Regions from separate parts of the Granulibacter bethesdensis genome, predicted to be linked through region 1. Evidence: predicted binding sites of a transcription regulator. Region 1 holds the regulator's gene; the other holds the start of a gene.

The links. Region 1 encodes HrcA, which represses chaperone genes, less so after heat shock. Its sites were predicted from a motif close to GTTNGCACTCNCNNNNNGNGAGTGCNAAC; they were not measured.
Region 2: the regulator HrcA is predicted to act here: its motif matches at 5,203-5,231, upstream of groES (co-chaperone GroES).

The regions. Positions count from the first base shown of each region.
Region 1 is NZ_CP018192.1:21,140-29,253, reverse strand. Features, by position in the region: gene rdgB (RdgB/HAM1 family non-canonical purine NTP pyrophosphatase) at 21-638, opposite strand; gene rph (ribonuclease PH) at 680-1,432, opposite strand; gene hrcA (heat-inducible transcriptional repressor HrcA) at 1,741-2,796, shown strand; gene GbCGDNIH6_RS00115 (nucleotide exchange factor GrpE) at 2,940-3,524, shown strand; gene dnaK (molecular chaperone DnaK) at 3,714-5,612, shown strand; gene dnaJ (molecular chaperone DnaJ) at 5,788-6,912, shown strand; gene GbCGDNIH6_RS00100 (amino acid ABC transporter ATP-binding protein) at 7,104-7,892, opposite strand; gene GbCGDNIH6_RS00095 (Nramp family divalent metal transporter) at 8,107-8,114, shown strand, end outside.
Region 2 is NZ_CP018192.1:2,409,500-2,417,613, forward strand. Features, by position in the region: gene GbCGDNIH6_RS10815 (ATP-dependent DNA helicase) at 1-1,381, shown strand, start outside; gene GbCGDNIH6_RS10820 (tellurite resistance TerB family protein) at 1,428-1,847, shown strand; gene GbCGDNIH6_RS10825 (hypothetical protein) at 1,949-2,479, shown strand; gene GbCGDNIH6_RS10830 (cold-shock protein) at 2,601-2,804, opposite strand; gene groL (chaperonin GroEL) at 3,137-4,771, opposite strand; gene groES (co-chaperone GroES) at 4,856-5,146, opposite strand; gene GbCGDNIH6_RS10845 (usg protein) at 5,435-5,695, shown strand; gene GbCGDNIH6_RS10850 (TVP38/TMEM64 family protein) at 5,646-6,407, opposite strand; gene GbCGDNIH6_RS10855 (COX15/CtaA family protein) at 6,518-7,642, shown strand; gene tldD (metalloprotease TldD) at 7,659-8,114, shown strand, end outside.

The sequences.
Region 1 (8,114 bases):
AAAATACGGTGTGCGCCCGATCAGGATTCTGCCAGAGGCAAACACGCGGCGGCAAACTGCTCGAACGCACGGGCACGATGGCTGGCGGCGTCTTTTTCGGCAGGCGCGATCTCGCCATAGGTCAGGCTGCCGCCCCGGGGAATGAATATCGGGTCATAGCCGAAACCCTGTGTGCCACGCGGTGGCCAGACCCTTTCACCATCAACCCGGCCCAGAAAACTGTCTGTATGCCCGTCCGGCCAGGCGAGGCTGAGCGCACACACAAACCAGGCGCGTCGGTCTTCATCCTCACCAGCCAAATCGTGAATCCGCTGCATGGCGGTGGCGAAATCCTTTTCCGGGCCGGCCCAGCGGGCGGAGAAAATACCGGGATCGCCCTCCAGCGCGGCCACGCAGAAACCGCTGTCATCCGCCAGCGCGGGCCGCCCCGAGGCCTGCGCCGCAGCCAGTGCTTTCAATTGGGCATTGCCAACGAAATCACTTGCGGTTTCCTCCGGCTCCGGAAGATTGAGGGCAGCTGCGGAAACCAGCGTGATCGACCACGGTTTCAGCAGACTGTCGAATTCCCGCACCTTACCGGCATTATGCGTGGCAAGGAGGAGTGTATCATTCCGGTTCAGTCTCCGGGCCTCGCTCATGATCCCTCTCTATTTTCGCTCAGTCCTGATTTCGGCGATCATTATCTGGACAGGAACGCGGCAATGGCGTCACGCTGCATGGTGAAAAGCTGTGCCGTTCCCTGACGAGCCAGACCCAGCATCGCAGAGAAATCCGCCTCGCTGAACGGAGCGCCTTCAGCCGTTCCCTGAATTTCGACGATGCCGCCCGCATCGGTCAGCACAAAGTTGGAATCCGCCTCGGCCCCTGAATCTTCAATGTAATCGAGGTCCAGCACAGGCTGCCCCCCCACCACGCCGCAAGAAACTGCCGCCACCTGACCACGCAGCGGCACCGCTTTCAGTACGCCAGCCTTTACCATTTTGTGGAAGGCAAGACTGAGTGCAACATACGCGCCGGTGACAGAAGCACAGCGTGTCCCTCCATCCGCATTCAGCACATCACAATCAAGCGTGATGCTCATCTCCCCCATTGCATCCCGATCCACCACGGCACGCAGGGCACGACCAATCAGCCGCTGGATTTCCTGCGTGCGACCAGATTGCTTTCCCCGGGCGGCCTCCCGGTCTCCACGCTTGTGAGTGGCGCGCGGCAGCATACCATACTCCGCCGTCACCCACCCTTTGCCGGTGCCACGCAGAAAACCCGGAATCCGCGGCTCGGCACTGGCGGTGCACAGAACCTCGGTACGGCCCATCCTGATCAGGCAGGAGCCTTCGGCATGATGCGCAAAACCGGTTTCCAGACTGACGCTACGCAATGCATCGGCCGCACGACCGGACGGGCGTGCTGAAGAAAGGCCGGGGACAGACATGGGGGGCAATCCTTTGGACATGACCAGACTGCTACGACAGAAGCCGGCTTCTGTCGTGTGGAGTGCCGGATCAGGGAAAGGCTGACAAGGCCGCGCACCATGAAAACCCATCCCGCAGCCCCATATCATGGATCAGCATCCTGAAAATATGCAGACATAGGACGCATCGTCATTGACCCGCCCCTTCCGGCTTCCTACCGTTATGGCAGATCAGGTTTTCATGCATGCCACGTTCTGTTTCACCATCCCCCCGCAGTTCAGGTCTGGGTAAAGTTCTGGGGGCCAGCCTTCCGGTCAGCCCTCTGCCAATGGGGTTGCCAGCGGGGTTGGACACACGCTCTGCCGCAATCCTGCGCGAGATTGTCGAGCAATATGTCGAAACCGGGGAGCCGGTCGGCAGTCGCACCCTATCCCGCCGTCTGCCTGTGAATTTGTCCCCCGCGACCATTCGCAATGTGATGGCCGATCTGACGGATGCCGGGCTGCTGTTTGCCCCCCATACCTCCGCCGGACGCCTGCCCACCGATCGCGGCCTGCGGCTGTTCGTGGATGGGTTGCTCCAGTTCGGCGCACTCTCGGAAGACGAGCAGAACAGTATTGCCGCATCGCTGGAAGCCCGCGGGCGCAGTCTCGAAGACACGCTGACCGAGGCCTCCACCCTGCTCTCCGGCCTTTCCTCCGCTGCCGGACTGGTGCTAGCGCCGAAATCGGAAGGTGCACTGCGGCATATCGAATTTGTGCCGCTCAGTACCGGGCGGGCACTGGTGATCATGGTCACATCCGAGGGACAGGTGGAAAACCGGGTCATGGAAATCCCACCCGGTCTTCCACCCTCCGCCCTGCAACAGGCGGCGAATTATCTGAACGCCCGGCTCAGCAACAAACCTCTCGCCGATCTCCGCCGCCTGGTGACGGAGGAAATCACCGCCAACCGCACCCAGCTCGATACGCTGGCGGCACAGGTGGTCGAGGCAGGGCTTGCCACATGGAGCGGCGAGGAACGCGGCGGCAATCTGATCGTGCGTGGCCAGGGCAAATTGCTTGCCGATGCCGTGCAGGCCGGTCAGCTGGCCGCCATCCAGATGCTGTTCGATCAGCTGGAAGCACAGGAAACCATCCTGCGGCTGCTCGATCTGGCGGAAAACTCGGATGGTGTGCGGATTTTCATCGGTGCCGAGAGCGGCCTGTTCGGAGCCTCCGGCCTGTCTATGGTGGTGGCACCGGCACGAAACGATGCCAACCGGATCGTCGGTGCCATTGGCGTGATTGGCCCGACTCGCATCAATTACGGCCGCATCATCCCGGTGGTGGACTATACCGCCCGGGTCATTGGTCGTCTGCTGGGCGGCGCCGGACAGATTTGAACATAGCCCCTGTCATACCCTGAAGCACAGACGGAACAGAAATCGGCATGAATCTGCGCTTCTGGACACGAAAAACACCGCAGAAACACGGTTTCAGAGTTTCATCCCTTGTTCCACGGCGTCGATGCGCTAAGTCACCGCCCATGACGAACGAAACCGAGGCGACAGCCATGCAGGACGAAACGCAGCAGGAACTTCCGAAAGATCAGGAAGAGATTCATTCCGGCGAGCAGCCGCAGAACGCTGCCGCGGAAACACCAGAAGCCCGCATCGCCGCACTGGAAGCGGAGCGGGACGATTTTCGCGAACGCTGGATGCGGGCAGAGGCGGAGATGGCCAATGTCCGCGCCCGCGCCAAGCGTGACGCCGACGATGCCCGCAATTACGCCGTGCAAAAATTCGCGGCCGACATTGTGGAAGCCGCCGAAAACCTCCGGCGCGGCCTGTCCGCCCTGCCGGCGGCAGAGGATGGCGAACCTGCCTCCCTGACCCGCGTGCGGGAAGGGCTGGAGGGGGTGGAGCGGAATTTCATCTCTATTCTGGAGCGCAATGGTATCAGCGGCACGGACCCGACCGGGGCGGTGTTCGATCCCAACCTTCATCAGGCGATGAGCGAACAACCCAGCGCCGAGCATCCGCCGGGCACAGTGATTCAGGCATGGACATCGGCCTGGACATTGAATGGCCGCCTGCTGAAACCCGCCATGGTGGTCGTGTCAAAGGTCTGACAACAGGTTTTCCCCGGCTGAATCGGTCGACTTCAACAGAGATGTCGCAGTTTTAACCATCCATGCCGGAATCTGGTGAAGCAGCCTCTTGCCCGGGACGCTTCTCCTTCTTACATCATCGAACGAATATAAATCGGGGATGCACGCGGTGCTTCGGGCCGTCAGCATCCGCTGGAAAGGAGCAGACTTATGAGCAAGGTCATCGGTATCGACCTCGGCACGACCAATTCCTGCGTTGCCATTATGGAAGGCAAGGATGTGCGCGTGCTGGAAAACGCAGAGGGCGCGCGTACAACCCCCTCCATGATCGCGTTCACCGATAGCGGGGAGCGTCTGGTCGGACAGGCCGCCAAGCGGCAGGCCGTCACCAACCCCTCCAACACATTATACGCCGTCAAACGCCTGATCGGCCGCCGTTATGACGATCCGACCGTCGCCAAGGACAAGGATCTGGTGCCCTACGCCATCGTGCGTGGCGATAATGGCGATGCATGGGTCGAGGCCCGTAGCGAGAAATATGCGCCGAGCCAGATTAGTGCTTTCGTGCTGTCAAAAATGAAGGAAACCGCCGAAGCCTATCTCGGCGAGCCGGTCACGCAGGCGGTCATCACCGTCCCGGCCTACTTCAATGACAGCCAGCGTCAGGCCACCAAGGATGCAGGTCGCATCGCCGGTCTCGAAGTCCTGCGCATCATCAATGAACCTACCGCCGCCGCCCTTGCTTACGGCATGGACAAGAAGAATACCGGCACCATCGCGGTCTATGACCTTGGCGGCGGCACCTTCGACGTGTCCATCCTCGAAATCGGCGATGGCGTGTTCGAGGTGAAGTCCACCAATGGCGACACCTTCCTCGGCGGTGAGGATTTCGACGCCCGTGTGATCGACTATCTGGCCTCAGAATTCCAGCGCGAGCAGGGTATCGACCTGCGCAAGGACAAGCTGGCCCTGCAGCGTCTGAAGGAAGCCGCGGAAAAGGCGAAGATCGAGCTGTCTTCCTCCAAGGAAACCGAGATCAACCTGCCCTTCATCACCGCCGATGCCTCCGGTCCCAAGCATCTGGTGCTGAAGCTGTCCCGCGCCAAGCTGGAAAGCCTGGTGGATGATCTGATCCAGCGCACGCTGGAACCCTGCCGCAAGGCGCTGAAAGATGCCGGCGTGTCCGCAGGCGAAATCAGCGACGTGATTCTGGTCGGCGGCATGACCCGCATGCCAAAGGTGATCGAAGCCGTCAAACAGTTCTTCGGCAAGGAACCGGCCCGCAACGTCAACCCTGACGAAGTGGTGGCCATCGGCGCCGCCGTGCAGGGCGCAGTGTTGAAAGGCGACGTCAAGGACGTTCTTCTGCTGGACGTAACCCCGCTCTCGCTGGGTATCGAAACCCTCGGCGGTGTGTTCACCCGCCTGATCGACCGCAACACGACGATCCCGACCAAGAAAAGCCAGGTGTTCTCCACCGCCGAAGACAATCAGCCCGCCGTGACCATCAAGGTCTATCAAGGCGAGCGTGAAATGGCGGCGGATAACAAGTCCCTCGGCCAGTTTGATCTGACCGGCCTGCCCCCCGCACCGCGTGGCGTGCCGCAGATCGAGGTGACGTTCGATATCGACGCCAACGGTATCGTCAACGTCTCCGCCAAGGACAAGGCAACCGGCAAGGAACAGCAGATCCGGATTCAGGCCTCCGGTGGTCTGTCCGATGCTGATATCCAGCGCATGGTACAGGAAGCCGAGGCCAATGCCGAAGCCGACAAGCAGCGCCGTGCTCTGGTCGAAGCCCGCAATCAGGCCGAAAGCCTGGTCCATCAGGTCGAGAAAAACCTGAAGGAGCAGGGCGACAAGATCGCCGAAGCCGATAAAGGCGAGGCGGAAAGCGCCATCAGCGCTACTCGCACCGCACTGGAAGGCGATGACCTCGCTGCCCTGACCCAGGCCACCGAGCGTCTGAGCCAGGTTGCCATGAAGATTGGGGAGGCGATGTACAAGGCCCAGTCCGAGGCCCCCGCCGGTGAAGCCGAGGCTGGCCCGAACGGGGAAAAAGTCGTGGATGCGGATTTCGAGGAAGTCGATCCGAAGAAGCATTCCTGACCCCTGGTGTCAGGCTCCGGTCTTGATGAAAGGCCGGGATTACACGACCAGGGGCACGCCTGAATGGCGTGCCCCTTCTTCGTGGTTCGGCCTTTTTGATTGCCCCGCCCTGTCATCTGCTGCATGAGCACGGTTTCCGCTCTGCCGCGGACAGGACCTTAGCTGAGAAATGCCCATGGCCAAGCAGGATTATTATGCCACTCTTGGCGTCGCCCGAGACGCCAATGCCGATGAGCTGAAAAAAGCCTATCGCAAGCTCGCCATGCAGTATCACCCGGACCGCAATCCGGGCGATCACGAAGCCGAGGCCAAATTCAAGGACGTCAGCGAAGCCTATGATGTTCTGAAAGACGAACAGAAACGGGCCGCCTATGACCGTTTCGGTCATGCCGCTTTCGAGAATGGCGGTGGAGGAGGAGGGGGCGGTTTCGGCGGCTTCCAGGAAGGCGGTCTGGGCGATATTTTCGATCAGATGTTCGGCGACTTCATGGGGCGGCGTGGGGGTGCCCCTCGCACAGGGTCCGACCTGCGCGCTGCGGTTGAAATCGATCTGGTCGAGGCCTTCAACGGCACCAAAGCCACGCTGCGCGTGCCCACCCGCGTTACCTGCGAGTCCTGCCACGGAACAGGCAGCGAAGACAAAAACAAGAGTGCCGATACCTGTCCGACCTGTCAGGGCGCCGGCAAGGTGCGGGCGCAGCAGGGTTTCTTCGTGGTGGAGCGCACCTGCCCCACTTGCGGCGGTGCGGGACGCGTCATTCGTAATCCGTGCCGGGTCTGTCAGGGGGCCGGAACCGTCTCCCAGGAGCGCACGCTCCAGATCTCCATTCCTGCCGGAGTCGAGGATGGCACGCGCATTCGCCTCTCGGGTGAGGGTGAAGCTGGCCCGAATGGCACACCGCCCGGCGATCTGTACGTCCATGTCGCCATTCGTCCGCATCCGATTTTTCAGCGGGAAGGGGCAAATATTTTCTGCCGGGTTCCGCTACGGATGACGCAGGCTGCTCTGGGTGGAGAAATCGAGGTGCCCGTGATCGACGGTACCAGCGCCAAGGTCAAAATTCCGGCCGGCACGCAAAGCGGCGAGCAATTCCGTCTGCGTGGAAAAGGCTTCTCTGTGCTGCGTAGCCCGGCACGAGGCGACATGTATATTCAGGTGAATGTCGAAACGCCGCAGCATCTCAGCAAACGGCAACAGGAATTACTGGAAGAATTCGAGCGTGAAGCCTCCACGACCAAAGCAAGTCCTGAAGCTGAAGGATTCTTTGCCAAGGTAAAGGAATTTTTTGAAGGACGCTGATTTTTTTAGCCAAACCCATCAAAAATGAACATATCATACCAATATAGTGATGAACCCTGCAGCAAAATACACGTTCAGGGTTTAACTGCGGCGCTTTCCCCCCCACCTGTGCCGTAGGAAAAACAGAGGCGGCACGATCTCCCCCGATCGTGCCGCCCAATTTTTTTAGGTGGGATTGCCTGCCAGATATTTCAGACGGTTGCGAGAAACGCCATCAACGCGGGGGGATCAGTCCGTTCAAAAAATACTGATGGCACGTCATTCACCAGAATATTGCCTTGATCCATGAAAATAATGCGATCTGCCGCCTTGCGGGCATATTCAAGCTCATTCGCGACACAGATCATGGTGATGCCGCTTTTTGCTACGCTTTCCATAACCTCCAGCACAGGCCCCTTCATCTCCGGCGGCAGCGCCACGGTTGGTTCATCGAACAGCATAATACGCGGTGACATACACAAGGCGCGGGCAATGGCGACACGTTGCAACTCCCCGGCATTCAAGCCAGAGGGATGCTGGTGTGCCCTGTCCAGCAGGCCGACCTGGCGCAGTGCCTCGGCGGCACTGGCCTCTGCTTCCTCGCGTCGCATGCCCCGCGACCAGATGGGGGCCAGTGTACAGTTTTCCAATATGCTCATATGCGGGAATAAATTGACGCTTTGAAAAATCATGGCCACGTCCCGCTGTATGCGACTGATACAGGCGGGGTCATCGGTCAGTTCCACCCCATCGACCACGATACGGCCAGTCTGATGGGTTTCCAGACGGCTGATACAACGCAGGGCCGAAGACTTGCCGGAGCCTGATGGGCCGCAGAGCACGACACAGCTTCCCTCCTCCACGCACAGGGAAACATCACGCAATACCTGCATGCGCCCATACCATTGATTGACCTTCTCCATGATGACCACCGCACGATTACAGGGCACAGAGGGCTCACCGGAGTCAGGCGTCAAAACGGTGGCAGGGGCTTCTTTCATACATCACGTCCGTTGGGTCGAGGCGCGCAGTGATATGGTCGCGGGCCATGGCTGATTGTCTCCCCTCCCCCCTTTCCGCGCAAGCTGCATCCACCGCAGCATGCCATCCTTTGCGGTACTCCACCTTCGCTCTTGACGTTTTGTAGCACAGGTTACACTTTTTGGATCAGGTCCGGCACACACCGGTTTTTCTCACGACGAACCGTAGTATTTCATGACTCA
Region 2 (8,114 bases), 300 kb from region 1:
AGGCTGGCAGATGCGTCTGGCCGAAGCGGCCCAAAATGCACAGGAACATCTGGATTCTTCACTCGGCAACGTCCTGCTGCCCGACCTTGGCGGAGTCGAGGCGGGGCGGCAAAATCCGGCGGAAGCCCTGCTGCATCTGCTGCGGCGTCAGGCTCTGGCGCGGTCAAACGACAAAACCGGGCTGCCCCGCACCGCCATTGAATCAGATCTGCATCCGGTTCTGCCCGAACTCCCTGACGCTGCTGCTGTGCTGGATCGGGCGCTGGACCGTATCCTCCAACCGCTGAAAACCCTCCGCCAGCGTCTGGCCGACCGGCTGGAAAGCGAGTCCGACACGCTCGATCAGCCAACCCGCAGCCGGATTGAGGCCACCTGCCGCTCTCTGGGACGCCGGGCCATCGACCCGCTTTCAGCATGGCGCACCATGCTGCTGGCAATCCAGTCACCGCCACCGGAAGCAGGACTCCGGCCGGAGCATGTGTATTTCATCCGCCTGCAACGCGGCGATACCGGCGACCGGGATGTCGGACTGCACCGGCATTGGCTGGACCCGACCATTCCTTTTACCGCCACGCTGGCTTCGCCCGCGCATGGATTGCTGATCACCTCAGCCACATTGCGCGACGGCGGCATGGAGGATCAGGCCGCCGCATGGGAAGCGGCTGAAGCACAAGTCGGCGCACCACATCTGCCCTCCCCCGCTATCCGCGCCGCTCTGGCCAGCCCGTTCGACTATGCGACACAGACGCGCGCCTTCATCATCACCGATGCAGGGTACGAACTTGCGGCACTCGCCGCTGCCTACCGTACCCTGTTTCTGGCGGCAGGCGGAGGGGGATTAGGACTGTTTACCGCTATTACCCGGCTGCGCGCCGTTCATGCACGGATTGCACCCGCCCTGGAAGCGAAGGGGATACAAGTCCTTGCCCAGCATGTGGATGCCATGGACAACACCACACTGGTGGATGTCTTTCGCACCGAAATCGATTCCTGTCTGCTCGGCACCGATGCAATGCGTGACGGGGTCGATGTGCCGGGTCGCGCCCTGCGACTTGTTGCGTTCGAACGTGTGCCTTGGCCGCGTCCGGACATTCTGCATCGGGAACGCCGTATGCATCTTTCTGGCGGCATGCCGTCAGCTTATGACGAGCGCATCACACGCATGAGATTGCGACAGGCTTTCGGGCGACTTGTGCGCAGCGCTTCCGACCGGGGCGTGTTCGTGCTGCTGGACCGCCGGACGCCCAGCCGTCTTCTCTCCGCCTTTCCCCCCGGCGTCACGGTCAGACGGGTTGGGCTGGCGGAAGCCGCGGCAGAAACAGCCGATTTTTTGGGAATTGAACACAAAAACGTGATGGGTGCCGACCCATTCGGAATTTGATGCGTTTCGGCTTGCACCTCTTGCCAGTATGAGCGAGTTTTTTCCTATGTTGACCCGAGAAACACTGACCCCCCAGGAAGCCCTTGTGTGTACGATGGTGCTGGTGGCGGCTGCCGATGGCGGGATCACCGACCGCGAAATCGGCACGATGGCGGGATTGGTCCAATTTTTGCCGGTTTTTCAAGGTTTCACGGCTCCGGAACTGGCCAGCGCGACCGACGCCACGGTTAATCTGCTGCGGGATGAAAACGGGCTGGCCCATGCCTCCCGTCTGATTCGCAACGCCTTGCCGAACCGGCTGCGCGAAACCGCCTATGCTCTTGCCTGCGAAGTCATCGCCGCCAGCAGCGAAGCCCAGCAGCCTTCATTGCGTATGCTGGAAATGGTGGCCCACGAACTGCATCTGGACCCGCTTGTCATTACCGCCATCGAACGCTGCACCCGCGCGCGCCACCAGCGGGTCTGATTATTTACCCTGTCGGAACCAGCCCGTTCAGAACCTGACGGAACATGTGCCGCCAGGGAGCGTTCGCCTTCCATGACACCAAAACCATGGGAGATGACGGAATGAGCCACGATCACAGCAAGCAAGGCCCGGATTTTCAGCCCTCCGTAACCCTCATACAAGCCCATTTCGACAGCGATGAAGCCGTACAGGCTGCCATTGATCGTGTGATGCAGGCCGGAATCGACCGTGGCGCCATTTCCCTGACCAATCGGGACAATGCCCAGGCTGGCCCCGATGGCAGTGTCGAGGCACCCACCACGGAAACAGATCATCGCCAGCTACGCACATTGGGGGCAGGAGTCGCCGCGGCGGCAGGCGCTATGGCTGCTGCCGGGGCTGTGGTAGCAACAGGCGGAGCAGCCTTGCCGGTGGTAGGGGCGGCGCTGGCAGGCGGTGCAATTGCAGGAGGTGCCGCGGAAGGCATCGGGCAGGCGGCCAGCCATGCCGGGCACGAAAAGCGTGAAACAGCTGCAGAGGCCAATGCGCTGATCCTGTCGGTCTCCGTACAGGATACGAACCAGCAATATCGTGCCGAACAGGCCTTGTCAGAGGCAGGCGGAACGTCGATTCGCCGGGTGGAGAAGGGCTGACACGTCTTTATCCATGTCTGAACATTAAAAAACCGGTCGTTCCATCAGGAACGACCGGTTTTTTGATCTTATGACCAGACCAGACCGATGCGGTAAAGCATCAGGCTGACTGAGCAATCAATCAAGCCACGCGAAGGTTGGTGGCAGCGGCCTTGCCGCGTTCCATCGCAACTTCGTATGTCACCTTCTGACCTTCGTCCAGGCCACGCAGACCAGCCGCCTGAACAGCGGTGATATGCACGAACACATCCTTACCGCCATCCTGCGGCATGATGAATCCGAAGCCCTTTGTAGCATTGAACCACTTAACTGTACCCGTAGCCATAGCGCGTCACTTCTCCGTCGTTAACACCACACACATTGTGCGGTGATCGACAACCGAGCCTTTTGTATTACTTGAAGGCTCCCCCCGGTGGGGCACCGGTGCATATGTTCCGAAAAACACTCTCACCGGGAACGGACGCGCAGCAAGGCAAGCAAAAGTACGATTGACAGTTTGTAGTGGGACAGAAAGCTCCGCAGATGTCAATTGCGGATCAATGACAAGCCGCCTCGGGGATCGACCAAAAACAGGTCTCTGATCTGGGGATTCAACACAGCTCAAAGAAAAAGGGCGGCCACCAGGGCCGCCCTTCAACCGTCTGATGAACGGATGGATCAGAAATCCATATCGCCCATGCCGCCCGGAGGCGCACCAGCCGGAGCTTTCTTTTCCGGCTTCTCGGCAATCATCGCCTCGGTGGTGATCAGCAGGGCTGCGACGGAAGCCGCATCCTGCAGAGCCGTACGGACGACCTTCGCCGGGTCGATGATACCGGCCGACACCAGATCCTTGAACTCGCCGGTCTGGGCATCGAAGCCGAAATTATAGGTGTCGTTTTCCAGAACCTTGCCGGCGATCACCGCACCGTCTTCACCCGCATTCTCGGAGATCTGACGCAGCGGTGACTGCAGGGCACGGCGGATAATTTCAATACCGACCTTCTGGTCGCCATTGTCATACCCGAGATCGGCCAGCTTCAGGGAAGCACGGGCCAGAGCCACGCCACCACCCGGAACGATGCCTTCCTCGACCGCGGCGCGAGTTGCATGCAGCGCGTCATCGACGCGATCCTTGCGCTCCTTCACCTCGACTTCGGTGGAGCCGCCGACGCGGATAACCGCGACGCCGCCTGCCAGCTTCGCCAGACGTTCCTGCAGCTTTTCACGGTCGTAGTCAGAGGTGGTTTCCTCCGCCTGCGCACGGATCTGGCTGCAACGGCCCTTGATGTCGTCGGGAGAACCGGCGCCTTCGACGATCGTGGTGTTTTCCTTCTCGATCAGCACGCGCTTCGCGGTGCCGAGTTGCTGAAGGGTGACGGTTTCCAGCTTGATGCCCAGATCTTCGCTGATCACCGTACCACCGGTCAGGATCGCGATGTCTTCCAGCATCGCCTTACGACGATCACCGAAACCCGGAGCCTTGACGGCCGCGATCTTCAGACCACCACGCAGCTTGTTCACGACCAGAGTGGCCAGAGCTTCGCCTTCGACATCCTCGGCGATGATCAGCAGCGGACGGCCGGACTGCACGACGCTTTCCAGCAGCGGCAGCAGAGGCTGCAACTGGGCCAGCTTCTTTTCGTGGATCAGGATGTAGGGGTTATCCAGCTCTGCGATCATCTTCTCCGGATTCGTGATGAAATACGGAGAGACATAGCCACGGTCGAACTGCATGCCTTCGACGACGTCCAGCTCGGTCTGGATGCCCTTGGCTTCCTCAACCGTGATGACGCCTTCATTGCCGACCTTCTGCATGGCCTCGGAGATCATACGGCCGATCTCGCTTTCGCCATTGGCGGAGATGGTGCCGACCTGAGCGGTCTCGGAGGGGTTGGTGATCTTGCGGCTGTTGGCCTTCAGATCCTCGATCACCACGGCAACGGCCTTGTCGATGCCGCGCTTCAGGTCCATCGGGTTCAGGCCAGCGGCCACGGCCTTGGCGCCTTCACGCACGATCGCCTGGGTCAGGACGGTCGCGGTGGTGGTGCCGTCACCAGCCTTGTCATTGGTCTTCGAGGCCACTTCGCGCACCATCTGGGCGCCCATGTTCTCGAACTTGTCGGCCAGCTCGATTTCCTTGGCGACGCTCACGCCGTCCTTGGTGATGCGGGGTGCGCCGAAGCTCTTGTCGATGACCACGTTACGGCCTTTCGGACCAAGGGTCACCTTCACCGCATCGGCCAGAATGTCCACGCCACGCAGCATGCGCTGACGGGCGTCGCCACCGAATTTTACGTCTTTGGCTGCCATTGTCGTTTCTCTCGATTACAGTCTGTGGGGAGGAAAACAGGACTTCATTCAGAACAAAGGCGCAGGCTTTTGCCGTGCGCAGCCTTATCCGATGATGCCCATAATGTCGCTTTCCTTCATGATCAGCAGCTCTTCGCCGTCGATCTTCACTTCCGTGCCGGACCACTTGCCGAACAGCACGCGATCGCCAGCCTTGACATCGAGCGGCTGAATCTGGCCCTGCTCGTTACGTGCGCCGGCGCCGACGGCGACGATTTCGCCTTCCATCGGCTTTTCCTTGGCGGTGTCAGGAATGATGATGCCGCCAGAGGTTTTTTCCTCAGCGTTCAGGCGACGGACCACGACGCGGTCGTGCAGGGGACGGAAACTTGCCATCGGAAAACGCTCCATAAAACTCGTGCGCCTCTGTCCGGCGCTTGATGGGCTCGTTTGTTAGCACTCCCGTTCGGGGAGTGCCAGCCATGTATGGCAGCTCATTTCATTTTTCAAGCAATTCGGTGCTCGGATCCTGTGAATTTTTGGCAGCCACAGCGCAGCGTGAGTGCTAATCCATTGATAAGAAACATTTTTCTTGAAATCACTCAAACTGCAATGTCACGCTTCTGAAACGGGCTGCGGTCAGACCGGCGCAGGCCCGGTTTTTTACCGTCAGGAGGCACTCTTATGAATCTTGGCCGTCAGTTGCAGGACTATCGTCTGACCACCGCTGAAATTCTCTATCACCTGCCCGATCATCCCGCCCTGTTGCAGAGCTATATCTGGCAGGAGCTGGACATGGCCCCCCGCTTTCCCGAACTCCATAAATTTCTGGATTTCTGGAGTCGCGAGCTTGAGGGCAAGCTCCATTCAGTGCGCGTGACCGCGGCCGGTCTGATCACGCCGGGCGAGATTCGTCATCCGGCGCTGGTGGCCACTCTGCACTGACGCTCTCATCCGGCTGTATCGCCTCCCGGCCAAGTCGGGTACGGCGATACAGCCAGAACCCAAGCATCATGGACATACAGAACAGCATGATGGCCACAGCCAGCTGGACGCCATGACCGATTCTGGTGCCCCCGCCCAGCAGCACGAACACCAGGGTTTGAGGGATAAAACCGACGATACTGGCCGCCACAAAAGGGATGGGGCGGATATCCAGCACGCCGGCCAGAATATTGAGCAGCACATTGCTGCCGACCGGCAGCAGACGCAGGGTCAGGGTGGCGCTGAAGGGATGCACGGCCAGAAGCCGGCTGAGCCTGACCAGACGCCCCCCCTGCTCGCGTCTTGCCAGAAAACGCCGCATCCAGGCACGCGCCAGCAGCCGTGCCCAGAGAAAATCGACAACGCAACCCAGCGCGGTGGCCGACAAGGCCAGACCAAATCCTTCTGCCGCGCCGAAACTGTATCCGCCCGCAAAAGCCACTACCTGACGCGGCATTCCGACTGCACAGAACAGGGCGGCCAGCAGCAGATAGGACATCCAGCCACCCGGGCTGCGCAGTCTTTCAACCGACAGGCCGCGCATAATCAGACCGGCCCCAACCAGACCGGCAATCAACAGGAGCGGCTTGCCGACACTTTTCCACAAAGGGGGTGAGACACGCAGCGATACGGACGGAGCAGCCTCGGGAGGCTCGGTTGTGACCATGGCCATCCCGGTTAGCGTCATGACCCGGCAGCATCAAGCCATACAGGTGACCCATACAGTTGCCATCGCCGTGCCTGCTGTTCGCCTGCCTCTGAAACCGGTATAGAGCGGGCATTATGTCAGATCATATCCGTGCCGCATCCTCTCCATCCCGCCATGGCAGCGAACATGGGTGGCAGCATGCCGTAACTCCGCAGCAGCGCAACCGGATTCTGGTTGCAACATGGATGTTCACGCTCTGCTTCATGATTCTGGTCATGGTCATGCTCGGAGGGGCGACACGGCTGACCGGTTCCGGCCTGTCCATCATGGAATGGGCACCGCTGATGGGGACGCTGCCACCGGCCTCCCAGACTGAATGGGAGCGGCTATACGCGCTGTATCAGAAGATCCCGCAATACGCGCTGGTCAATCACGGCTTCGGGCTGGACGGGTTCAAGCATATTTTCTGGCTGGAATGGACCCATCGGCTGTGGGGACGCCTGATCGGGCTGGTTCTGTTGCTGCCGCTGATCTTTCTGGCGGTGACGCGCCGGATCGAGCGCAGCCTGATCCCCCGCCTGATCCTGATTTTTGTGCTGGGCGGGCTGCAGGGTGCAGTCGGCTGGTTCATGGTCGCCTCCGGTTTTTTTCCGGACAGCACAGCGGTTTCGCCCTATCGTCTGGTGGTTCATCTCTCCTTTGCCCTGCTGCTTTACAGCGCCTTGCTCTGGACTGCGCTCTCGGTCCTGAATCCTGAGCCGCGCCCACTCCCCGGCACGGTGGGACTACGCCGGATGAGCGCAGTCACGCTGGGGCTGGTCTGCATCACCATCATTGCCGGCGGGTTCGTCGCCGGGATTCATGCCGGGCTGGATTACAATACCTTCCCGCTGATGGATGGACGCCTGGTCCCGGAAGGCTATGGCGAAGGCCCCCGGGCCATGTTCGAAAACATCCCCACCGTCCAGTTTGATCACCGCCTGCTGGCCACATTGACGGCCCTGACCGCGTTGCTCACCGGGATGATCGGATTCCGCAGAGGCGGCAATGCCCGGCGTGCTGTTTTGCCGCTGATGGTCGCAGTGATCTTGCAATATGCGCTTGGCATCGCCACGCTTCTGAGTGTCGTCGCCGTACCAGTGGCCGTGGCACATCAGGGCATGGCTGTCCTGCTGCTGACGGCCGCGATCGTCACCCTGCATAGTCTGCGTGGTGCCGGCCGCACCGCTTCCATCAATGCCCCGGCCTCTTCTCACTAGCCGGGCAGGAGTTGTCATGAGTCTCGATACCGCCCTCGCTGCCACCGATCATCTGTTCTTCGAGCGGGCGGACGCGACCCTCGATCAGGACAGCGCCCTGAAAATCACACAGGATGCCCTGCTCGGGGCCGAGGATGGGGAGCTGTTCCTGGAATATCGCGAAAGCGAGGTCGTCAGTCTGGATGATGGCCGCATTCGCGGCGCGAATTTCGACACCGCCACGGGCTTTGGCCTGCGCGCCGTCGCCGGTGAAGCCACCGGATATGCCCATGCCGGGGAGATCAGCGAAGCCGCCTTACGCCGTGCCGCCACCACAGTAGCCTCCGTCGCCTCCGGCCATGGCGGTACCCTCGCCGAGCCACCGCGGGCGACCAACGCACGGCTCTACAGCGACGCCAACCCGCTGCCGAGCGTCGATTTCGCCACCCGCACCGCCCTGCTTGCCACCATCGACGCCTATGCGCGGGAAAAA